Regions from separate parts of the Cytobacillus gottheilii genome, predicted to be linked through region 1. Evidence: riboswitches for the same ligand, from Rfam matches in the RefSeq annotation. Region 1 holds a riboswitch; the other holds the start of a gene.

The links. Region 1 has a riboswitch for cyclic di-GMP ahead of sinI (DNA-binding anti-repressor SinI). Riboswitches for the same ligand answer to the same signal wherever they lie in the genome.
Region 2: it holds a riboswitch for cyclic di-GMP, as region 1 does, so the genes downstream of both, J1899_RS02435 (hypothetical protein) here and sinI (DNA-binding anti-repressor SinI) in region 1, are expected to answer to the same signal.

The regions. Positions count from the first base shown of each region.
Region 1 is NZ_CP071709.1:871,003-877,002, forward strand. Features, by position in the region: gene J1899_RS04195 (SipW-dependent-type signal peptide-containing protein) at 1-201, shown strand, start outside; gene sipW (signal peptidase I SipW) at 202-783, shown strand; gene J1899_RS04205 (CalY family protein) at 871-1,473, shown strand; gene J1899_RS04210 (TasA family protein) at 1,539-2,513, shown strand; gene J1899_RS04215 (TasA family protein) at 2,541-3,104, shown strand; gene J1899_RS04220 (DUF5658 family protein) at 3,129-3,431, shown strand; gene J1899_RS04225 (hypothetical protein) at 3,487-3,726, shown strand; cyclic di-GMP riboswitch class I at 3,829-3,968, shown strand; gene sinI (DNA-binding anti-repressor SinI) at 4,008-4,145, shown strand; gene J1899_RS04235 (helix-turn-helix domain-containing protein) at 4,274-4,597, opposite strand; gene mnmH (tRNA 2-selenouridine(34) synthase MnmH) at 4,769-5,836, opposite strand.
Region 2 is NZ_CP071709.1:474,351-480,350, forward strand. Features, by position in the region: gene J1899_RS02415 (sensor domain-containing protein) at 1-327, shown strand, start outside; gene J1899_RS02420 (glycoside hydrolase family 1 protein) at 451-1,890, shown strand; gene hmpA (NO-inducible flavohemoprotein) at 2,002-3,198, opposite strand; gene J1899_RS02430 (Rrf2 family transcriptional regulator) at 3,474-3,917, shown strand; cyclic di-GMP riboswitch class I at 4,173-4,259, shown strand; gene J1899_RS02435 (hypothetical protein) at 4,523-4,900, shown strand; gene J1899_RS02440 (hypothetical protein) at 4,934-5,644, shown strand; gene J1899_RS02445 (methyl-accepting chemotaxis protein) at 5,747-6,000, shown strand, end outside.

The DNA of each region.
Region 1 (6,000 bases):
AAAGAAGATCCTAAACAATCCGAACCTCCGGCACCTCCAGCAGATAAGGGCGGTAAAGGGGAAGGGAAAGAGATCCCGCCTCCTGCAGATGAAACCATCGAGCAGGAAACAAAGCAGCCAAGCGAACCAGTTCAGCCACCAGTGGAAGAACCACCGAGTGAACAAAATTCTGAAAAAACAATAGAACAGGCTGGTGATTAGATGAAAAAAGCTAAAAAAATAATTAGCAATGTGATCACAGGAGTATTGTTTGTGAACTTAATACTAATGGCATTTCTCGTGATCTCCTCCAAAGCATCAGGAGGGGAACCACAGGCCTTTGGATATCAGCTGAAATCAGTACTATCAGGCTCTATGGAACCAACATTTCAAACAGGTTCTATTATAGCAGTCAAACCTGTAGATGCTGAACAAGCAAAAAAGCTTAAGAAGGATGATGTCATCACGTATGTAACTAGTGATGAAATTTTAGTCACACACAGAATTATCGGAGTCACTGAAAGCGGCGACCAGGTTATGTATGAAACAAAAGGGGATAACAACCAGACTGCAGATTTGGAATCTGTCTTATCAGACAATATCAGGGCCGTTTACTCCGGTTTTACGATTCCTTTTGTAGGTTACTTTATAGACTTTGCACAATCGAAAGAAGGAAGTGCAATCTTACTCATTGGTCCTGGAGTTCTCTTGCTTGCTTATGCAGCATTCAGCATATATCAAGGCTTAAGAGAATTAGAGCCAAAAGCAAAAAAAGAAGAAGAAACAACAGAAAAAACAGCTTAATACAATTGGTTGAACCTCTTGATATTACAAGAGTCAATATAAAACAAAATATTACATACCCAAAAAGGGTCAGGGAGGAAATTAGAAATGAGCATTAAGAAAAAATTAGGTTTAGGTATTGCATCAGCTGCACTTGGAATGTCATTAGTTGGCGGGGGGACGTTTGCATACTTTAATGATGTAGAAGAAACTAAAAGTACATTTGCTGCTGGGACATTGGATTTAGGTGTTGATCCTACAACCATCATTGATGTTACTAATATTAAGCCTGGTGATTGGATGAATCGTACATTTGAACTTCAAAATAATGGTTCACTAGATATCTCAGAAGTAATTCTTTCTACAGATTACACAGTGACAGATGTTGAAGGTGACAATACTGATGATTTTGGAAAGCATATTCGAGTGAACTTTTTAGAAAATGAGGATAAGAGCGGTCTTTTCACACCTAATGATATTATTTATTCGACAACTCTCCATGACTTAAAAGGTACTGCACCGGATGCAGTGCAGAAGAAGATTTGGTCATTCTTCGGAGAACGAAGTGGTTTAGCTGCTGGAACTTCAGACAATATGTATGTTCAATTTGAATTCGTTGACAATGATGCTGATCAAAATGAGTTCCAAGGAGATTCTTTAGAACTTAAATGGACTTTTGATGCTAAGCAAACTGAAGGCGAAAGAAGATAATAGCAACACAAAAAGGCGGGAATTTATTCCCGCCTTTTGTCAAATCAAATGAGTGAGGTAATGCCATGAATAATCAAGGTTTGCTGGCAAAACCAAAGATCGTTTTCATCCTATTTATATTTGTGCTTTCATTGGGCATTGGCGGGCTTCCTGTTCATGCAGAAGATCGAGAGGTTGATATTCAGACTAATCCTCATGGATATCTTTTTCAAGTTGACAATTTAAAACCTGGAGATTGGATGCCGCGAAATATTACTGTAAAGAATAATGGCTTAATGGACTTTAAGTATATCGCTAGAATTGGAGATAAAAAGTCTGTAAAGGGTTTATTGGAAGAGCTGGAGTTCATGGTGAAAAAGGAAAATGATCTTTTATATGATGGAAAGCTGAAAGATTTTACGGGCTTTTCTCCAAGGGAACTGACAAAGGGATCAGAAGAAACATTATTCCTTCAAGTAAAAGTGCCCGAAACGTTAGGAAACAGTTTTCAAGGCAGCTCAGCTGAAGTTGAAATTATCTTTTTAGCAGAGAGAATTGGAGATTCAACCCCAACTGATCCAGGAGAAGACCCAGATCCAACCGACCCAGGAGAGGACCCAGATCCGACTGATCCAGGAGAAGATCCAGATCCGACTGATCCAGGAGAGGACCCAGATCCAACCGACCCAGGAGAGGATCCAGATCCGACTGATCCAGGAGAAGACCCAGATCCAACCGATCCAGGAGAGGATCCAGCCCCAACTGATCCGGGAGAAAATCCAGATCCAACGAACCCTGGAGAGAACCCAGATCTGACTGATCCAGGCGAAAATCCAAATCCAACGAACCCAAATCCTGCCGATCCAGTTAACAATCCAAATCCAACAGTACCTGAAGATGAACAACCGGCGCAAGATATTGTTGTAAGTCCAGAAGTGGTAAATACACTTCCAAATACGGCAACGAATCATTACAACATACTCATAGCAGGTCTGATTGCAACTATTGGGGGAGGTTTCCTTTTACTTATTTATATTAGAAAAATTCGCAATGCAGGTTAGACGCGAAATGATAAGGGGGAAAGAGACTTGAATATAAAAAAGAAACTAGCTGCTGGTGTCTTATCATCTGCATTAGGATTTAGCCTGGTTGCAGGAGGAACATTTGCTTACTTTAGCGATCAGGAAACTGCAGAGAGCTCTTTTGCTGCCGGTACATTAGATTTAGAGATTAACAAAGAAAATATTATCAAAATTGATAATCTCAAACCAGGTGATTATGCATTTCGTGCTTTTGAATTGAAAAATGCGGGTTCATTAAACATAAAAGATATTCTTCTGCAGTCTGAATACGAAGTATACGATAAAAAGGGCGATAACAATGGGAAAGATTTTGGTGAGCATATTATCGTTCAATATTTATATAATGTATCAGGCGGAGAACAAGTGATATTTACAGAGAGCTTAGCCAACTTAACGAATAATCCAGTTCAAGTTTTGGAAAATATGCCAGCAGGTGCAAGAAACGCAACTAAATTCACAGTCCAGTTTAAATTTATTGATAATGGGCAGGATCAAAATATATACCAAGGAGATGCCCTAGAGCTTAAATGGACATTTAAGGCAAACCAAGAAGCTGGATCATCTAGGTAATTTTATAGAAATTACGGTGATTAGATGAAAGTCATACTGTATTATCTTGCGCTTTTAAATTTACTCGACGGTGCGGTAACCTATCTTGGCCTTCACCACAACATCATCACAGAAGCCAACCCTTTAATGGATGCCATTTATGAGGCAGGACCTCATTGGTTTCTTGTACTAAAGGTTGCCCTTTCGGTGATTTTGTATGGATTGAATTTCACTGGCGCTGTTCCGGATGGAAAAGGAATTAGAAGGCTGGCGCTGTTTGCTGTTATTTTGTATACAGCTGTTTGTGGATTGCATAGTTTATGGATTATTCCTTTTGTTTTAACATGAATGGTTTGCAGAATGAATAGGATGATAAAAGAATCCCCTGGAGATGAGGTGCTTTATGTATCAGAAAAATTGTGATCAATGCCAGCGTCCATCCTTCAGCAGCAGTGAACAAGGAGATTGGCTCTGTCCGGTTTGTGGAAATGCTCTGACCCACCAGCCATTTTTTAATGCTATGACACAGGAAAGAGTGAATGTTTCCTATAAGGTAAACACACAAAAAAAGCAAAAACAGATGGGCACTCTTTACCAGTCTTCTGCTTTGAAGGATGAAAAATCTATTAATCTGATCATTTAACTAGGACTATACTCTGAAAAAAATAGAAAAAAATAAAATAATGTACAAAAAGTGACAAACATTAACAAAAGGTTATAGTATGATAGATAGTGAGGAAATACTTTGAAGAAAAGGCAAACTTGCTGAAAGGCAAGGACGCAAAGTCACGGATCTAACGTATAATATTGGGCATCATTACCGATGTAAGGGAATTTTACTATCATACTGCCTAAAGAAGATACTATGATGGCCGGATTGCCTAGGATACGATTCGTATTTTGGGGGGAAAAAGAGTGATCGAGATGATGAGTAATAATCGTGAAGTCGTTGATGCTGAATGGATCCAGTTGATTACCGAAGCCAAGAATATGGGGCTGGAACAAGCGGAAATCAGAGCTTTTCTTCAATGTCATTTAGAAAAAGAAGCGGAGAAGGTTTAAAATGAGGGTAACTGTCGGAATAAATAAGGCGTGATACATAGTGTATCGCGCCTATTTTGTTGCCATTTTTACTGGCAGAGTCTGCTAGAAATATATCTCAATCAATGTTAGACCATGTCTGTAGCTGATTATTTATTTTGTGTAGTTCGCCATTTATTGAAATCGAGAAATTCACGAAACTGTTCCTTTGATACTCCTGATTCCATGGCTTCTTTTACAATTTTCATCCACTCAGAATCAAGCTCTTCTTTATTAATTTGCTCATGTATTAAATGATCAACTGGAACATCTAGTACACCAGCAACTTTTTCCAGAAACTGGATTGAAGGGTTCGTTTGGAGGTTTCTTTCCAGAGAACTCAAATAAGATTTTGCAACTCCTGCTTGTTCAGCAAGCTCAGATAAGGATAATTTTTTTTCCATTCGGAGCTGTTTGACTCGATCTCCAATCATTCAATCTCACACACCTTATCAACATTGGTAAGTTCATCATATCAGAAAATGCCTTACCAGTTCCATATTACGAACAATTTGTTCAATAATTTCTATATTATAGTATCATAAATTCCGTCAAAATTTCACAAAAATTTATTCTTTTTATTGTTGGGTTTTAGGCCTTTTATCCTAATTTGCCATTTTTTCTTTTTCTTCTTCATTTTTGTAAATATCTGCAATTTCTTGAACAGCTTTATCCATATGATCAGAGCAAATATAGAAGAATGGACCATCATATTCATTAAGTTTAAATGTATAACGAGGATCGTAATATGTTTCCAGCAGCAGCTGAATAAAGCGTCGATAATCTTTATGCAAGAGCGCTTCTTCGATAAGAACGATGGCTTCTTTGTCTCTAAGCCTTTTTTTGACTAAGATAAAGGATTCCTCTAATTTAACATTAAACCATTTTTCATGTATATATGGTTTCACATATTCGTTGAACAAACGGTTCACTCGCTGTTCCATTGAACAATCCAATTGAATGTGAATGCCTTCTTTTTTTAGATGAATTAATTCCTCAGGCTGGACAGCTTTTCCGATTCTTTTGCTTTCAGCCTCCATAATGACAAAAGGTGACTCCTGTATGGTATGCAATGTTTGAAAAAGCAATGCATCGAACATCTTTTGATTATGTGGATTTTCCTGGCCAAAACTGCCAAAGATTGAGCCTCGATGACGCGCGATAAGCTCTAAATCAATGACGGGCATGCCTTGCTCACTTAGTCTGTTTAGTACTTCTGTTTTGCCGCTGCCTGTTAAACCGTGTAAAACAATGGCTTTTTTCTGCATCATACTCGGCAGTTTTTCTAAAATATATTGACGATAAGCGCGATATCCTCCAATCAAACGAGGCATGGGGAGCCCGGCAAATTGCAGAAAAGTTGCGACTGATTTACTGCGAGTGCCGCCGCGCCAGCAGTAGATCACAGGTTCATTGCCGTTATCTTTTATGGATTTGACTTGTTTTAATAGCTCAGGAATTTTAGGAGAAACGATTTCCATTGCGCGCCAGCGTGCTGCATCACCGCTGGTCTGTTTATACAATGTGCCGATTTCTGCCCGTTCTTCATCAGTAAATAAAGGGATATTAACGGATCCTGGTATGTTAAAATCACGGAATTCAATTGGAGAGCGGACATCGACCGGAACGGCTCTGTCTAATTTCAGTAATTGTTCAACACTCATTTCTTTCATTTTCATTGCCTCCAATAGGTTTCTAGTGCACAATATGAATGTGGTGTTAGCTGTAGAAATATAAGATACTTACGGATACTATAGCAGGGAAACAGGGAGACTGAAAATAGGAAGACGTTTCGAAGCTGTGCATCTGGCTCTTATTCATAGGTTGTAGCTAACCT
Region 2 (6,000 bases), 400 kb from region 1:
GACCTCATTTTAGTAAGAACAGCAGAACAAATTAAAAGGTGTGTTGGGGAAACCACTTTTGTTTGCCGCTATGGAGGCGACGAGTTCATTGTTATTTTAGAGAATCCAGACAATGTATTGGAAGTGAAGGCAGAGGCAGTGCGAATCTTAGATTCACTGCAGCAGCCTATTGCGCTTAATGGCCATACGTTTCAAATGACTGGGAGTATCGGCATCAGTATGTATCCAGACGATGGAACTGATGTGGCGACATTAATCAATAAAGCAGATCATGCTATGTATGAGGTTAAAAGAGATGGAAAAAACAATTATACAGGCAGCTTTTAGAAATCTTTTTATAATACAATATCTATGATTTGATCATAACTGGTGCATGCTAATTTTGGGATGAACATTACAAAGGTTGTCACCAGCAGGTTTTTTAGTCCTACCATTATAGGAGGTAATAATATGCTGAATGAAAAAGGTTTTCCGGAACATTTTCTATGGGGTGGAGCAACTGCGGCTAATCAAATAGAAGGCGGCTATCTTGAGGGTGGAAGAGGTCTGAATCTTGCAGATGTACTGCCTGGCGGACCAGCTCGGTTGAAGCTTTTGTCGCAGGCTGGTTTTGACTTTGAAATGGATAAAGAGAAATACTCCTATCCCAACCATGAAGCAATTGATTTTTACCACCGATATAAGGAAGATATTGCTTTGTTTGCGGAAATGGGTTTTAAGGTATTTCGTCTGAGTATTGCTTGGAGCCGCATTTTTCCGAAAGGTGTGGAACAGGAGCCAAATGAAGAAGGCTTAGCCTTTTATGACCGTGTATTTGATGAACTTGAAAGGTATGGCATTGAGCCGCTGGTAACCATTGCCCATTATGAAACACCATTACATTTGATTAAAGAATATGGCGGGTGGAAGAACCGAAAGCTAATTGAATATTTCGAGCGCTATGTTACGGTTATATTGAACCGCTATAAGAATAAAGTGAAGTATTGGTTAACGTTTAATGAGATCAATAGTGCTACACATTTTCCGCTCTTTGGTCTGGGTTTTTCTGCAACAAGTGATGAAACCCGTTTACAAGAAAGCTTTCAAGGTCTTCATCATCAATTTGTGGCAAGTGCGATCGCCGTAAAACTTGCCCATAAAATAATTCCAGATTCACAAATTGGCTGTATGCTTCTTTACGCACCGACCTATTCCTATGATAGTAATCCGGAAAACGTCATGTACGCACTAGAAGAAGGAAGAGTCTTTAATTTCTTCTGTGGAGACGTACAAGTTCGCGGGGAATATCCGACATTTATTCAACGGTATTTCAAGGAAAATGATATAAAAATTGATATGCAGCAAGGTGACTTAGAATTAATTAAAGAAGGGACAGTTGATTTTATTTCCCTTAGCTATTATATGTCCAGAACAGAGAAGAAAGAAAAGAAAGCAGAAGAGATTGGGGAAGGAAACCTAATTGGCGGTGTAAAAAATCCATTCCTTCAATCAAGTGATTGGGGCTGGGAAATCGACCCAACTGGACTGCGGATCGGATTAAATGAGTTATATGGACGTTATCAAAAGCCTTTAATGGTTGTTGAAAATGGATTAGGAGCATACGATAAGGTTGAAGAAGATGGCAGTATAAATGACGATTATCGCATTGACTACCTGCGGGATCATATAAAAGCAATGGCAGAAGCCATTAAAGATGGTGTCAACCTGATTGGTTATACCACTTGGGGCTGCATTGACTTAGTGAGCAATTCCTCCGGACAATATTCTAAGCGATATGGATTCATCTATGTAGACAAGCATGATGATGGTAGTGGCACGCTAGAGAGAAAGAGAAAGAAATCTTTCTATTGGTATAAAGATGTTATCAGCTCTAACGGGAAAAATCTTTAATATTTTCTATGAGATGTGGGATCGTATAGTAAATCTATACGGTCTTTCTTATTGTAAAATGGAATTAGCCCGGCTGATCAGTCGGGCTAATTCCATTTATAGTGCAGCTGCTTATTCAATTTCACCAGCAGGTCCAAAGAATTCAAAATGCATTTGCTCTGATGGTACACCCCATTCTTTAAGAGCAGCATAGATCTTTTTCATAAATGGCACAGGGCCGCAGAAGTAAAAGTCTGCCTGAGAAGTTCCAGCGATTGATTTAAGCCACTCTGAATCTATGAAACCTTCTTTATCATAATTCTGATTTTTTCGATCCTGTTCAGTTGGATTGGAATACGCTGCAAAACTTTTCACATGCTTTGATTTACTTGCAGCCTCTGTAACTTCATCTCTTAAAGCATGGACATTACCGTTCAAAGCACCATGAATAAACGTAACCTCTCTGTTAGGCTGTTCTTTTATAATGGTGTGCAGCATGCTGACCATTGGAGTCAATCCGACACCGCCGCTGATTAAAACTGCTGGAAGTTCGTTTTGTTCCAGCATAAATTCACCAGCCGGAGCACTAACTTCCAAAACATCTCCTTCCTCAACATCCAGATGAAGATAAGAAGACACTACACCTTGTTCTTCACGCTTTACACTTATGCGGTAATAGTCTTTTTCGGGTGCAGCAGATAAGCTATAGTGACGGATATGGGTATATGTATCTCCGTCAGGCTGAACTCTTACAGTAAGATACTGGCCGGCTTGGTAAGAGGCAATGTCCAAACCATCCTCAGGCTTTAAATAAAACGAAGTGATAACATCACTTTCTTTTACTTTGCGCTCAACAATGAAGTTTCTAAATCTATCCCATCCGCCTGGCTGTTCCTTCGCTTCTTTATACATTTCTGCTTCAATGCCAATAAACGCATCAGCAATTACTCCATAGGCTTCTGCCCAAGCATTGATGATCTCATCGGTAGCTGCATCTCCCAAAACATCTTTAATGGCAGCTAATAAATTTTCTCCTACAATTGGATAATGTTCTGGCAGTACGCCAAGTGCTCTGTGTTTTTGTCCAATTTGCTTAACAACAGGAATAATTGCGCCTAAGTTATCAATATTTGCAGCTGCTGCATAAACAGTATTTGCTAAAGCAGTCTGCTGACGGCCTTCCCTCTGGTTGGCATGATTAAAAATGTTCAGTAGCTCTGGGTGTTTAGATAACATTTGACTGTAAAAATGGGTTGTAATTTCTTTGCCGTGTTTTTCAAGAACAGGAACTGTACTTTTAATGATTTTAATCGTTTCTTGGCTTAACATAATAACATCCCCTCTGGGTTAACATGTATTTTATATGCATGTTTATAATATAATAATAGTGGCAATAAAAGATATATTTTATATACATCTTTTGAAAAGTTGTCACATTTAAGAAGGGAATTAAATATATTTGACTGGTTTGATGTATGAAGAACCATTGCTTCTGCGCTTAGAAATATTGGGAAACCAGACAAATATCAGATTCGCTTGCGCTTGCCACTTGTCGGCTTTTCTAGATATAATACTAGGAAACGAATTAAGGAGCATTCATAAGGATGAGGCTAACAAACTATACGGATTATTCTCTCCGTGTTTTAATATTTTTAGCTCTAAAGGGTTCTGAGGAATTAAGCACCATTCAAGAAATAGCGGATTCTTATAATATCTCCAAGAATCATTTAATGAAGATTATTCATCACTTAGGACAATTAGGATATGTCGAAACTATACGCGGACGAAATGGGGGAATTCGTCTTGCTAAAGACCCAAAGGATATTAATATTGGAAAGGTAGTCTACGAAACAGAAGAAGACTTTCACATTGTTGGCTGTTTTAAACAGGGAGAAGGCTATTGCTCAATTTCACCGGCTTGTAAATTGAAAAACGCCCTATACGAGGCATTGCAAGCTTTCCTGAATGTTTTAAATGGATATACATTAGAAGATTTTGTTTTAAATAGAGTAGAATTAAATCATTTATTTGGAAATAGAGATGTCTGACCATGTAGCTGCTGCTTTTGGGAGGCATTTTTTTTACGCGTTGGATAGGTATGATTACCTAAATTAGAGGAGAAACCTGTCTCTCTAAGCAACGCCAAACCGGGTCGATGGACCTGTCCCTAAAACCCACAACCCCTTCTGCACTCGAATTTGTGTAAAGATTGTTAATCTATAGTTACAATTATCGACAAAACTTGCCAGTTTCTATATAATAAAGTAGGATATTTTCATCATGATATAAGTACTATTTTCTGAATATGATAAAGGCAAACTTATCGAAAGGTAAGGACGCAAAGCTACGAGTCTAACATCCGTATGGATAATGATAGTCGGGTTGCCAAAATTAATGTAAAGCGATTAATTGGCTATCCTTGTCTAGGATAGCCTTTTTTATACTTTCAAAAAGTGTAAATGTGCAGCGCAGAAGAAGGCTCGATGCAGTGGGTATTTTAGGGCTGTAGTATAAGTGCAACTAAGCCTCTGTCTGTGTCCTTTTAGGACTTGTCACTCGGCAAGTTTTCTTTATGTTTATTAGACTCAGGTTGGAAAAGAGTGCAGTGCAAAGCAAAGTAGAAAACGACAACATAAAAAAGGAGATTTAGAGGATGATTGTAGTAGATAAAAAGAAATATATGATGGCCATTAATGAGAATCAGAAGGAAGTTCATGTCCAGGTGCGTGCAGGCGCAATGAGAGAAGAAGATGCAGCAGAGTATATGGGAGATTTGCAGGAAACGATTAATCGGGTGCCAAGACAAGAGTACACATTTGTTATTGATGCAACGTATCAAAAGCCGACTCCATCAAAGGTTGTTCCACAGATGGAACAAACGATGAAGTTTTATAATTCCCTAGGGTTTAAAGATTTCCTGGTTCTTAAGCCAACTTCTAAAATTGCTCAAGTACAAATTAGAAATGTGCTTGAAAGAATTGAATTTACCGGTACATTTGTGGATCAGCTGCCTCATGCGATTAAAAGATAAATAAGCAATCAATCTGAACAAGGGAGATAGCATATGGAAGCGATACAATCACTTTATACATATCAAATTGTCGGGCAGGAACAGTCAGATTTAATTGCAAAAAGTGCTGAATGTTTGGCACGCTCTTTTTTTGGTATTGATGTTTCAGGAAAATGGGTGCAGGAGCCTATGGTCGGCCAGCTGAATTTTGAATATGAAGACCTTTACGATTTTATTCATGGCTATTTAACTTCTGTTGCTGGACAAGGGTATTGTGCAGTGGCTATGGATGAGCAGCAGCAAGTAGTAGGAGCTCTTGTTGGCGATACGAATGCACCTGAAATTATCGGAGAAGATATTTTCGAAGGATCTTTTTCTGATATGAATATTCTTCTTAGTGTGCTCGAAGATGTGGACAAGCGTTTTATGGAAGATTTTCAAGCGCGCCATGGCAGAGAGATAGCAGATGGTGAACTATTGCACCTTTTTATGTTAGGAGTAAGAGCTGAGCATGGGCGCCATGACATTATTAAGCAATTAGGTGCTATGCTGATCGATAAGGCAAGTGCAGAAGGATTAAAGTTTGTTCTTGGTGAAGCGACAAATCCGAAATCCATTCGTGTGATGGAAAAGTATCATAATATGACCAGATACAAAGATCTTGGCGGAAATTATATTGTTTATGATTATAAAAACCATGATCGATTAAAGGGAATTCCTTCAGAGGTAGCAGACGGAACATATATCCTTGTGAAGGAGCTTTAGGATTTATCTTTTCATACATGCTCCTTGTGGAATTTATTGTTAAATAGTAAACAAACTTGTATAAGAACTTATTAAATATAGAGTCAGGAGAATTAATTAATTATGGAAGCTATTCTAATTGGGATTATTGTGGTCTTATTGGTAACAACCGTTTATTTTGCTTTCCGCTATTTTTCACTGAAACGCCACTCACATATTCATAGTGAAATTACAATGGGCATGAAGGAACTATCAGCTGGAAAGATGATCAGCAAAGTAGATGAAAAAAGTGAAACTCATGCTCACTTTAACCAGCTGATTGAATTTTTAGCTCATGCCAGGGAAAAGTTTTCTGTGTTTGCAAAAGATGTTCATAA